DNA from 2 places in the Pandoraea commovens genome. Region 2 is predicted to be linked to the other one. Evidence: predicted binding sites of a transcription regulator. Region 2 holds the regulator's gene; the other holds the start of a gene.

Region 1 (4,917 bases), 2.0 Mb from region 2:
GCTGCGCGACGCCACGCTCACGTTACAGGCACTCATGCTCGGCGGCTATTACACCGAGGCGAACGACTGGAGTCACTGGCTCGTGCGTGCGGTGGCCGGTGCGCCGTCGCAAGTGCAGATCATGTATGGCTTGTCCGGCGAGCGGCGTTTGCCGGAATGGGAAGTCGACTGGTTGCCGGGCTACGAAGGCGCGAAGCCGGTGCGGGTCGGCAACGGTGCGGTGGGGCAGTTGCAGTTGGACGTCTACGGTGAAGTGATGGACGCGCTGCACCAGTCTCGTCTGGGCGGATTGCCGCCGGTCGACGCCACCTGGGAGGTGCAGACGAAGCTTGTTGCGCATCTCGAAACCGTGTGGCGAGAGCCGGACGAGGGCATTTGGGAAGTGCGTGGCGGCCGTCAACACTTCACGTATTCGAAGGTCATGGCTTGGGTAGCGTTCGATCGCGCGATCAAGTCGGCCGAGCGTTTCGGTTTGCCGGGACCGGTAGATCACTGGCGTCGGCTGTGCAAGGAGATTCACGCCGATGTTTGCGCCAATGGCTTCGACAAGCAGCGCAACGCGTTCATGCAGGCGTACGGCTCGTCGGAGATGGATGCGAGCGTGCTGATGATTCCGCTCGTGGGGTTCTTGCCCCCGGAGGATCCGCGCGTGATCGGCACCATCGAGGCGGTCGAGCGCGAGTTGATGCGCGACGGGCTGGTGCAGCGCTACCGCACGAGCCGCGTCGACGACGGGTTGCCCGCAGGCGAGGGCGCGTTCCTCGCGTGCAGCTTCTGGATGGTCGATTGCCTCGTGATGATCGGCCGTCATCGCGATGCCCGGGCGTTGTTCGAGCGGTTGCTGTCGTTGCGCAACGACGTCGGTCTGCTGGCCGAGGAATACGACACCACGCATGAGCGTCAGGTCGGCAACTTCCCGCAGGCGTTCTCGCATATCGCGCTCGTGCATGCGGCGATTCGTCTGGATGCACTCGCCGACGACGACCGCGCCGACGACGCCGATGTGCAAGAGACCGACGACGAAGCGCGCTACGAGCATGTGGGCTATCGCGCGGATAAAGCGGTCAGAGCCTGACGGAAGGGTGGGTTTCGTAGGGGGAATGTAGGGAATTAAAGGATTTCGTGAAATATGCCGTAATACTTTCGAATCCTTACTTTCTCTCATTTCCCCCATTTCCACGGAGACCCCTCGCTCCATGACGATCATTATTCCGACCAAGGGCAACGCCACGTCCAGCATGCTGGAGATCTGGCAGTCGCATATCCAGCAACAGCAGGCGGACAAGGCGCAGGCGGCGGCCAAAACGGCAGCCGCTACCGGCACCGTCAATCAGGCAGCCTCGACGAAGTCGGCCGGTGCCGACGACGCGGCCAAACCGGCCACTGCCAACACCGATGCCACGACCAACACCGACGCCGCTGAGAACAACGGCGTGAGCCGTCTGGGCGACAAGACGCTGGTGGATCTGCGCTCGATGAACGAAAGCGCCAAGCAGCAGGGGCAGGCGCTGTCCGCGACGGACGGCGGCTCTGGCGACGACATCAAGGCGCAGACGATCCGCAAGCTCAAGGAAATGCTGGCGAAGGTGATGAAGCAGTTGGACGCGGTGCGCACCAACGACCGTCTCCCGCCCGAGGACAAGCTCCAGCAGACAAACGCGCTGTCCGCTCAGGCCATGTCGATTCAGGCGCAGATTCTCGCGCTCATGGCCCCGACGAAGGCCACCGGCAACAACGTCAACACGACCGCCTGACGTTCCTGACGGTCGCGCAATCGCTTTTTTCCGACGCATCTCTGCGTATCTTTCTCATCGCAGTGATGCGCCGGACGGATCGATTGCTGCAAAACATGCAACGATCCGCGTACCCGAAGCGCGCTAAAATTCTGCTCTCGCTTAATTCATCTTTGAGGTCCGGCTGACGGCTGCGCCTCGTCCCCGTGCCGCATGAAGCAAGACAAGACGCTCACCGCCCTGCTATGGATTGTCGCGGCGGGCTTTTTCATGCAGGCGCTCGATACGACCATCGTCAATACGGCGCTGCCTGCCATGGCCGCGAGTCTTGGCGAGAACCCGCTGCGCATGCAGCCAGTGGTCGTCTCCTACTCGCTCACGATGGCCATGCTGACGCCCGCGTCGGGATGGCTGGCCGACCGCTTCGGTACGCGACGCGTGTACTTCGTGGCGATCCTGCTGTTCGTGCTCGGCTCGGTTGCGTGTGCGATGGCGCACACGCTGCCGCAACTCGTAGTCGCGCGGGTGCTGCAAGGCGCAGGCGGCTCGATGTTGTTGCCCATCGGGCGTCTTGCCGTGCTGCGGACATTCCCGGCTGGCGAGTACCTGGCGGCGCTCGCTTTCGTCTCGATTGCGGGGCAGGTCGGCCCGATGATCGGCCCGGTGCTGGGCGGCTGGCTGGTGCAGGTGGCGTCGTGGCACTGGATCTTCCTCATCAATGTGCCCATCGGCCTGATCGGCAGCCTCGCCGTGCGTCACTACCTGCCGCGTCCCGCGAAGGACGAAGTCATCGATACGAGTTTCGACTGGGGCGGGTTCGCCTTGCTGTCGGTGGCGATGGTGTCGTTCACGCTTGCGCTGGATCATCCGTTCTCGGCGGCTGGATGGGCGCCGTCTGCCGTCCTCGCGCTGCTTTGCGTTGCGACGACGCTCGGCTACTGGCCGTACGCCCGACGTCGTACCGCGCCGTTGTTCCCGCTGGAACTGTTCGAGACGCGCAGCTTCAGTCTCGGCTTGCTGGGCAATCTGGTCGCGCGCATCGGTAGCAGTGCCGTGCCGTTCCTGCTGCCGCTGCTGCTTCAGGTGGCGATGGGTTACAGCCCGCTGGCTTCGGGGTTGATGATGTTGCCGGTGGCGCTCGCCGGGATCGTCGTCAAGCGCATGGTCACGCCGCTCGTGGTGCGCTTCGGCTATACGCGTTTTCTGATGGTGAATACGGCGGTCGTCGGCGGCTCAATTGCGAGCTTCGCGCTGTTCGGGCCGGGTTGGCCGATCTGGCTGGGACTCATGCAACTGGCGGTGTTCGGCGGGGCGAATTCGATGCAGTTCGCAGCCATGAACAGTGTGACGCTGAAGGATCTCGGCACGCGTCGTGCGAGTGCGGGCAACGGGCTGTTCTCGATGGCGCAGATGCTCGCCCTCGGGCTGGGCGTGACCATCGGTGGCCAGTTGCTGGCGCTGTTCGGTCATCTGGCGGGACAGGCAGGGGAGCTTGGCGTAGGCGGCACCGTCGCAGGCTTTCGCATGACGTTCGTGTGCGTCGGACTGATTACGCTGGCCTCTGCGCTGGTGTTCCGTCGCGTGGAAGATCCGGCGGCGGGGCCGTCGCACGACGGTGGTCAGACCCATACCGCGTCTGCCACCGATCTCAAGCGCTGAGCGTCAAACCCCCATATCAAGCTGGCTGACGCTCAGTCGCCACTTACTTCTTCACCAGCGCGCACTTCGAATCGGCCAGCGGGGCGAAGGCCTTGTCGGCCGGAATCGTCTCCAGAATCTTGTACAGATCCCATTCCGACTTCGACTCGGCAGGCGTCTTCACCTGCACCAGCAGCATGTCGTGCACCAGCTTGCCGTCGGCGCGGATCTGGCCGTTGCGAATCACGGGGTCGTCGATCTTCATCGACTTGAGTTTAGCCATCACGGCGTCCGCCTCGTCGGTGCCTGCCGCCTGAACCGCCTTCAGATAGTTGAGCACGGCCGAATACACGGCGGCCTGCATCATCGTCGGCATCTTCTTGTGCTGCGCATAGAAGCGTTGTGCAAAGGCGCGCGAGCGGTCGTCCTGATCCCAATAGAACCCGTTCGTGAGGATCATGCCCTGCGCGTTCTTCAGGCCCATGCCGTGGATTTCGGTGATGAGCGAGAGCAGCGGCGTGAATACCTGTTTGCCGCCCTGAATGATGTTGAACTGCGAGGCCTGTTTGACGGTGTTGAGCGTGTCGGTGCCGGAGTTGGCCAGCGCGATCACCTGCGCGCCGGACGTCTGGGCGCGCAGCAGATAGGACGACAGGTCCGGCGAGTTCACCGGGTGCTTCACCGAGCCGACGACCTTGCCGCCCTGACGCGTCAGGATCTCGCTCGCATCTTTCTCCAGCGCCTGCCCGAACGCGTAGTCGGCGGTGATGAAGTACCACGACTTCAGACCGCGACGCAGCAACGCCTGCGAGGTCGAGTTCGCCAGCGCGTACGTGTCGTACATCCATTGCACGCTGTGCGCCGTGCATTGCTCATTGCTGATGGCGGACGATCCCGCGCCGGTCACGAGCGCGATCTTCTTCTTTTCGTCGGCAATCCGGTCGACGGCCAGCGCCACGTTCGAGAACGTGAGGTCGGTGATCATGTCGACTTTGCCCCGGTCGTACCATTCGCGGGCGATGGTCGCACCGGTGTCGGTCTTGCCTTGGGAGTCGGCGGACACCAGTTCGATGGGCACGCCGAGGACTTTGCGATCGTGCGAGAAGTCGTCGACGGCCATGGTGGCGGCAAGCACGCTGCCTTTGCCCGCGTTGTCGCTAGACACGCCAGACAGGTCGGTGAGCACGCCGATCTTCACGACTGCGTCGGAGATTGCGGCGGCTTGCGCCGGGGAAGGAAGGGCGACGAGGGAAGCAACGGCAAACGACGCGGCGACGGCAATCGTACGGCGCAAATGACCGCTAAGGCCGGTAATGCTGGGCATGGCTTGTCTCCAATGTTCGAGTTATGACGACCCGCCGCCGCCCATCTCTGCCGGAGGACGTGTGTGGCGAGTCTCGAACATCTTAAACATCACGTAATCGATTGCGCAATCCGTAATGATCGGAATCTATGCGTAATTTTTTGCCACCCAGCGCGGTCAGCGGCGAATTACCGCAGAATGCTGGCTGGGCAAGCGGCTGCGCGTGTTGTACAACTACAACCC
Region 2 (4,917 bases):
GCACTGCGCCAGATTCGCGAGGAAATCGGACCCGACGCGGTCGTATTGTCCAATCGCTCGGTCGCCAACGGCGTCGAGATCGTGGCGTTGGCGGAAGAGGATCTGGACGCGCTCGCGGGTGGCGACATGCCGACGCATCGGCCGCGTCCCCGTCCTGCCGCACCGGCCCCGGCACCCGTGGCGAGTCCTGCCACCGCCGCGAACGACATCGCCGCGACCAGCGCCTTCGCGCAGTCGATGATGGGCGAGTTGCAAAGCATGCGCGGGTTGCTCGAAGAGCAGGTCGCAGGTCTTGTGTGGAACGACAAGCAACGTCGTTCCCCGGCACAGGGCGAGATTCTGCGCACGTTGCTCGCGGCGGGTTTCTCGGCGCAGCTCGGCCGGGCGTTGCTGGAGCATCTACCGGAAGGCAGCGACCGCGAGAACGGTCTGGACTGGGTGAAGAACGCGCTCAGGCGCAATCTGCCCATCATGCCGAACGAAGACGAATTGATGGATCGCGGCGGCGTGTATGCGCTCATGGGGCCGACTGGCGTGGGCAAGACCACGACCACGGCCAAGCTCGCGGCGCGTTGCGTGATGCGTCACGGCGCGGAGAAGCTCGCACTGCTTACGACCGACAGTTATCGTATCGGCGGCCATGAGCAGCTGCGCATCTACGGCAAGATTCTGGGCGTGACGGTGCATGCGGTGAAGGACGCGACGGATCTGCGTCTGGCGCTGACCGAACTGCGCAACAAGCACATGGTGCTGATCGACACGGTCGGCATGAGCCAGCGTGACCGCACGGTGCCGGAGCAGGTGGCGATGCTGTGCGGGGCGGAGACGCCGGTGCAGCGTCTGCTGTTGCTCAATGCCACGAGCCACGGCGACACGCTCAACGAAGTGGTGCACGCCTATCGCAGCGCGAGCGCCGAGGGCGGTGGCGACCTCGCCGGGTGTATTCTGACGAAACTCGACGAGACGACCAACCTGGGTTCGGTGCTCGACACGGTGATTCGTCACCGTCTGCCGGTGCATTACGTCTCGACGGGGCAGCGCGTACCGGAGAACCTGCACGTGGCGGACCGACAGTTCCTTATCGATACGGCGCTGTCTGCGCCGGTGACGGGTTCGCCGTTCGTGCCGTCCGAGGAAGATTTGCCGGCAGTGGTGCGCGGGGTCGATCCCAACTACAGCGGGCTGTTTGCGCCCGCACAACCTTCAGGCGAGGCCTGCTTTGGTTAAACTCGTACTCGATCAAGCTGAGGGGCTGCGCCGACTGGTGGCGCGCCATACCACGCGCATCGTCGCGGTGGTAGGAAGTGCGCCTGAAGCCGGTCAGACGAGTGTTGCGTTGAATCTGGCCAGCGCGCTGGCTCATCACGGTCAGGATGTCGTGCTGGCCGACGAGAGCGGCCATGCAGCGCCGGCGCTCGGTCTGCCGTTGCGAGGCGACATCCACGATGTGCTGGCGGGGCGCGTTTCGCCCGACGCGGTGCGTGTGCAAACGCGCGACAACGTGGTGCTGGTGCCGGTGGCGCATCGGCATCCCGAGCGCATCGATCCGCAGCGTGCGCTGCCGGTGCTGACCCTTGGCGAGCCGGACGTCGTGATCGTCGACTGCACGCACGCCGGTGGTGTGCTGAGTCCGTTGGCAGCGCATGCGCACGACGTGCTGGTGGTGCTCGGGTGTGAACCGGCGTCGATTACGGGCGCGTACTCGTGGATTAAGCAGGCGCATTACGAATATGCGCTGGCGCAGTTCCGGGTGTTGGTGAACCGGACGGAGGATATGGAGGCACGCGTCGTGTGCCGCAATCTGGCCACGACGGCGAGTCGTTATCTGGCGGTGTCGCTGGAGTTGGCCGGGCATGTGCCGTCGGACCGTCAGGTCATGCGGGCGCGGCAATTGACGCGCACTGTGGTCGATGCGTTTCCGATGGCGCCGGCGGCGGTGGCTTACCGTCAGTTGGCCGCGCAGGTGATGCATTGGCCGTTGGCCATTCGGGACACGGGACCGGCGGCGTTGGGTGCCGGGATCGGTCAGGTGGGCGATTGCGGCGGCGATCGCGGTGCCGAGATGACGCATGGCGTGGGCGCGGTGAGCGCGCACACGGCCTGAGCGTCACGGCACGCGTCGAGAGGAAGCGGAGGGAAACATGTATACCGCGCGCGGGAAGGTCGACACGAACGACACGCTGACCCAATACGCGCCGTTGGTGCGCCGCCTGGCGCTGCAATTGATGGCGAAGCTGCCGGCGAGCGTTGAATTGGAAGATCTGATTCAGGCTGGCATGCTGGGGCTGCTCGATGCGGCGAACCGGTATCAGGAGACGCAGGGCGCGCAGTTCGAAACGTACGCGAGCCAGCGCATTCGCGGGGCGATGCTTGACGAGTTGCGCGAGCTGGACTGGGCATCGCGTGGCATTCGCAAGACGGCGCGCGAGATCGAGAAAGCGGTGCAGCGACTGGAGCAGCGGCTGGGACGGGGTCCGTCCGAGAGCGAGATTGCGGGCGAGATGTCGATCGGGCTGACCGAGTATCAGCAGATGCTGCAGGACGTGCACGGCTGCCAGCTGATCTATTACGAAGATTTCGAATCGGCGGACGAAGAGCCGTTCATCGACCGCATTTGCGCGGACCCGGGTGCGGATCCGTTGACGATGCTGCTTGATGAAGGTTTGCGCGGCGGCGTGGTGGACGCCATCGATCGTCTGCCGGAGCGCGAGAAGTTGCTGATGAGTCTTTACTACGAGCAGGGTCTGAACCTGCGCGAAATCGGCGCCGTGCTCGAAGTCAGCGAGTCACGTGTGTGTCAGTTGCACAGCCAGGCGATCTCGCGCTTGCGCGCGACGCTGCGTGAGAAGGCTTGGACTTCGGCGAATTAAGGCGCTTTGTGTATTGAAAGGGTGCTCTCGACAGATTCGACGATCTGCTCGGGAGTCGCCATAGCGGCGGGGCCAAAATCCCCGCCCGCTAACCACTTCTCTCTCGGCGGTATCACGCCAACATCCCAAGACTTAAGCAGCTCAAGTTGCTTTTCCGTTAGCGGGTGCTCCCACATATATTTGTTCATCGAGGGAGCCACCAGTAATGGTTTTGACTTCACTTGCCACGCCCGGTACGTGGTTGTCAGCAGATTGTCGCAAATGCCGGATACCAGCTTCCCCAGGGTGTTGGCCGTCAACGGGGCGATGACGAAGAGATCCGCCCAGTTTCTCAGCGTGATGTGCAGGATCTGATCGCCGCGCTGGCGCCATGTATACCAATCGTCGTCATCGGTGTGAACGTCAGTCATTCGTCTTGCCGTGGCGAGATCGAAAAATGCTAGCGACGGCGTGGAGGCCACGACTTGGACGTCATACGTCAACGCTAGCAACTCGACGAGTTGGATCGTATCTTTCGCACCGATGCTGCCAGTCGTGCCCAGAAGGATTCGCCTTTGCATCACCTCGCCCTCCTGTTCTTATGAGCTTTGTACAAACCATACAGGCTGATCGACGCCCAGAAGCCTTCGATCAGCATCGAGGCTGGATTCGGGTGGTAGATCAGCGAGTAAACAATCATTAGCGATCCAGCCAGATTGAATGCCGAATATTTGTACGATGTCGTGCTGAGCGTCCCGTGCAGATTTAGAAAGTAGGCAATGACTACGGTCAGCGCACCCGCAATGCCAATGACGTCGGAGGCATTTATTGATGTCATGTCAGATGGGGGCCGCGATTTTCTTTTCGAACGGAGAAACTGACCCGGCCGTCAGTTGGATCGCATCGGTCCATCCACGCGAAGCGTGAATCGTGACGTTTGCGCTGTCCGATAGTTCGTTTTGAATGATCAGGTCACATCGAATGGGTTCTAACGACTCGAAAAAGTCGTCGACAATCGACCAACAGGCCTGTTCGAGTGTCATCGCGAGTCCTGCGTATCTGGAGAGGTATTCCTGAAACGAAAAGAACTCGACGAGTTGTCTGCGCGGGTGATATCTGAATTTCAGCCGAGCGACATTCTGTTCAGATGGATGAAGATGTTCATTCGTGCGAAATGCGGGTACATCGAAGGTGACTTCGTAGGCGCGCATACGGGCCTGTTGCCTAATGACGTTCGGAATGACGACGAATTCGTGATCAATGTTCATAGTGCCTCCGATCAAGTCCAATAGCGTTGAGGGATTGGCGAGTTTGCCCTCAACCGAGAGGTGTTGAACGGACGATATGGTGTGGATCGATTCGTGTTTGCCGTGGCACGCTTCGCCGGAGGGGGGCCTCGTGAGTCGTCGGGTCCGACCGCCGAAGCATGTTTTCGGACGGTGCCTAAGCTGGGGAACGAAGTTGGAGAGTGCCGCGTGTGCGGGTGCACAGCCAGGCGATCTTCGCGCTTGCGCGCAACGCTGCGTGAGAAGGCTTGGACTTCGGCGCGTTGAACGGTAGCAAGGCTCGAAAGAATCCCTCGAATGCATTTGGCTTCGAGGGATTTTCTATTGCCCGAGGATCCGTCGGCAGATTTTTCGGACAATGGCTGCTTGAATGAATGGTGCTGATTTTGCCACCATTCCGGAATGGACACGAATCACTACACTTACTACCTGGCTTGGTCGTCGGAAGATGGCGAGCATGTCGGTCGATGCGCAGAATTCCCCGCCTTATCCTGGCTGAGTGCAACCCCGGACGAGGCGCTGGAGGGTATTCGGAAGACGGTCTGCGAAGTCGTCGACGATATGCGGACGAACGGTGAAGCGGTCCCGGAAGCGCGCCAGAGTTAAGCCGTAACACTCCCCCCGCTAGAACGCGGGGTGGTGCGGCCGTCGGGGCCGTAGAGGGGAGTGTTGTTGCCCGGGCCGTAGAGGACGTTCAGGGCTTGCTGAGTGTACGTCAGGCGGGTGTTGATGAGCAGGCCGTTCGTGTCGTTCGCGCGCTTGGCCTCGGCGGCAGCCGCAAG

Evidence for each region. Region 2 encodes FliA, which starts transcription of late flagellar genes. Its sites were predicted from a motif close to CTAAAGTTTNNNNNNNNNNNGCCGNTA; they were not measured.
Region 1: a site for FliA is predicted at 1,112-1,138, ahead of NTU39_RS08955 (FlxA-like family protein). Genes of this name have one in related genera too.

Annotation. Positions count from the first base shown of each region.
Region 1 covers NZ_CP102780.1:1,897,536-1,902,452, forward strand. Annotated here, with positions in the region: gene NTU39_RS08950 (glycoside hydrolase family 15 protein) at 1-1,075, shown strand, start outside; gene NTU39_RS08955 (FlxA-like family protein) at 1,197-1,754, shown strand; gene mdtD (multidrug transporter subunit MdtD) at 1,947-3,392, shown strand; gene NTU39_RS08965 (ABC transporter substrate-binding protein) at 3,436-4,695, opposite strand.
Region 2 covers NZ_CP102780.1:5,851,229-5,856,145, reverse strand. Annotated here, with positions in the region: gene flhF (flagellar biosynthesis GTPase FlhF) at 1-1,227, shown strand, start outside; gene NTU39_RS26375 (MinD/ParA family ATP-binding protein) at 1,220-2,104, shown strand; gene NTU39_RS26370 (RNA polymerase sigma factor FliA) at 2,142-2,870, shown strand; gene NTU39_RS26365 (flavoprotein) at 2,867-3,430, opposite strand; gene NTU39_RS27020 (CBU_0592 family membrane protein) at 3,430-3,687, opposite strand; gene NTU39_RS26360 (hypothetical protein) at 3,689-4,117, opposite strand; gene NTU39_RS26350 (flagella synthesis protein FlgN) at 4,738-4,917, opposite strand, start outside.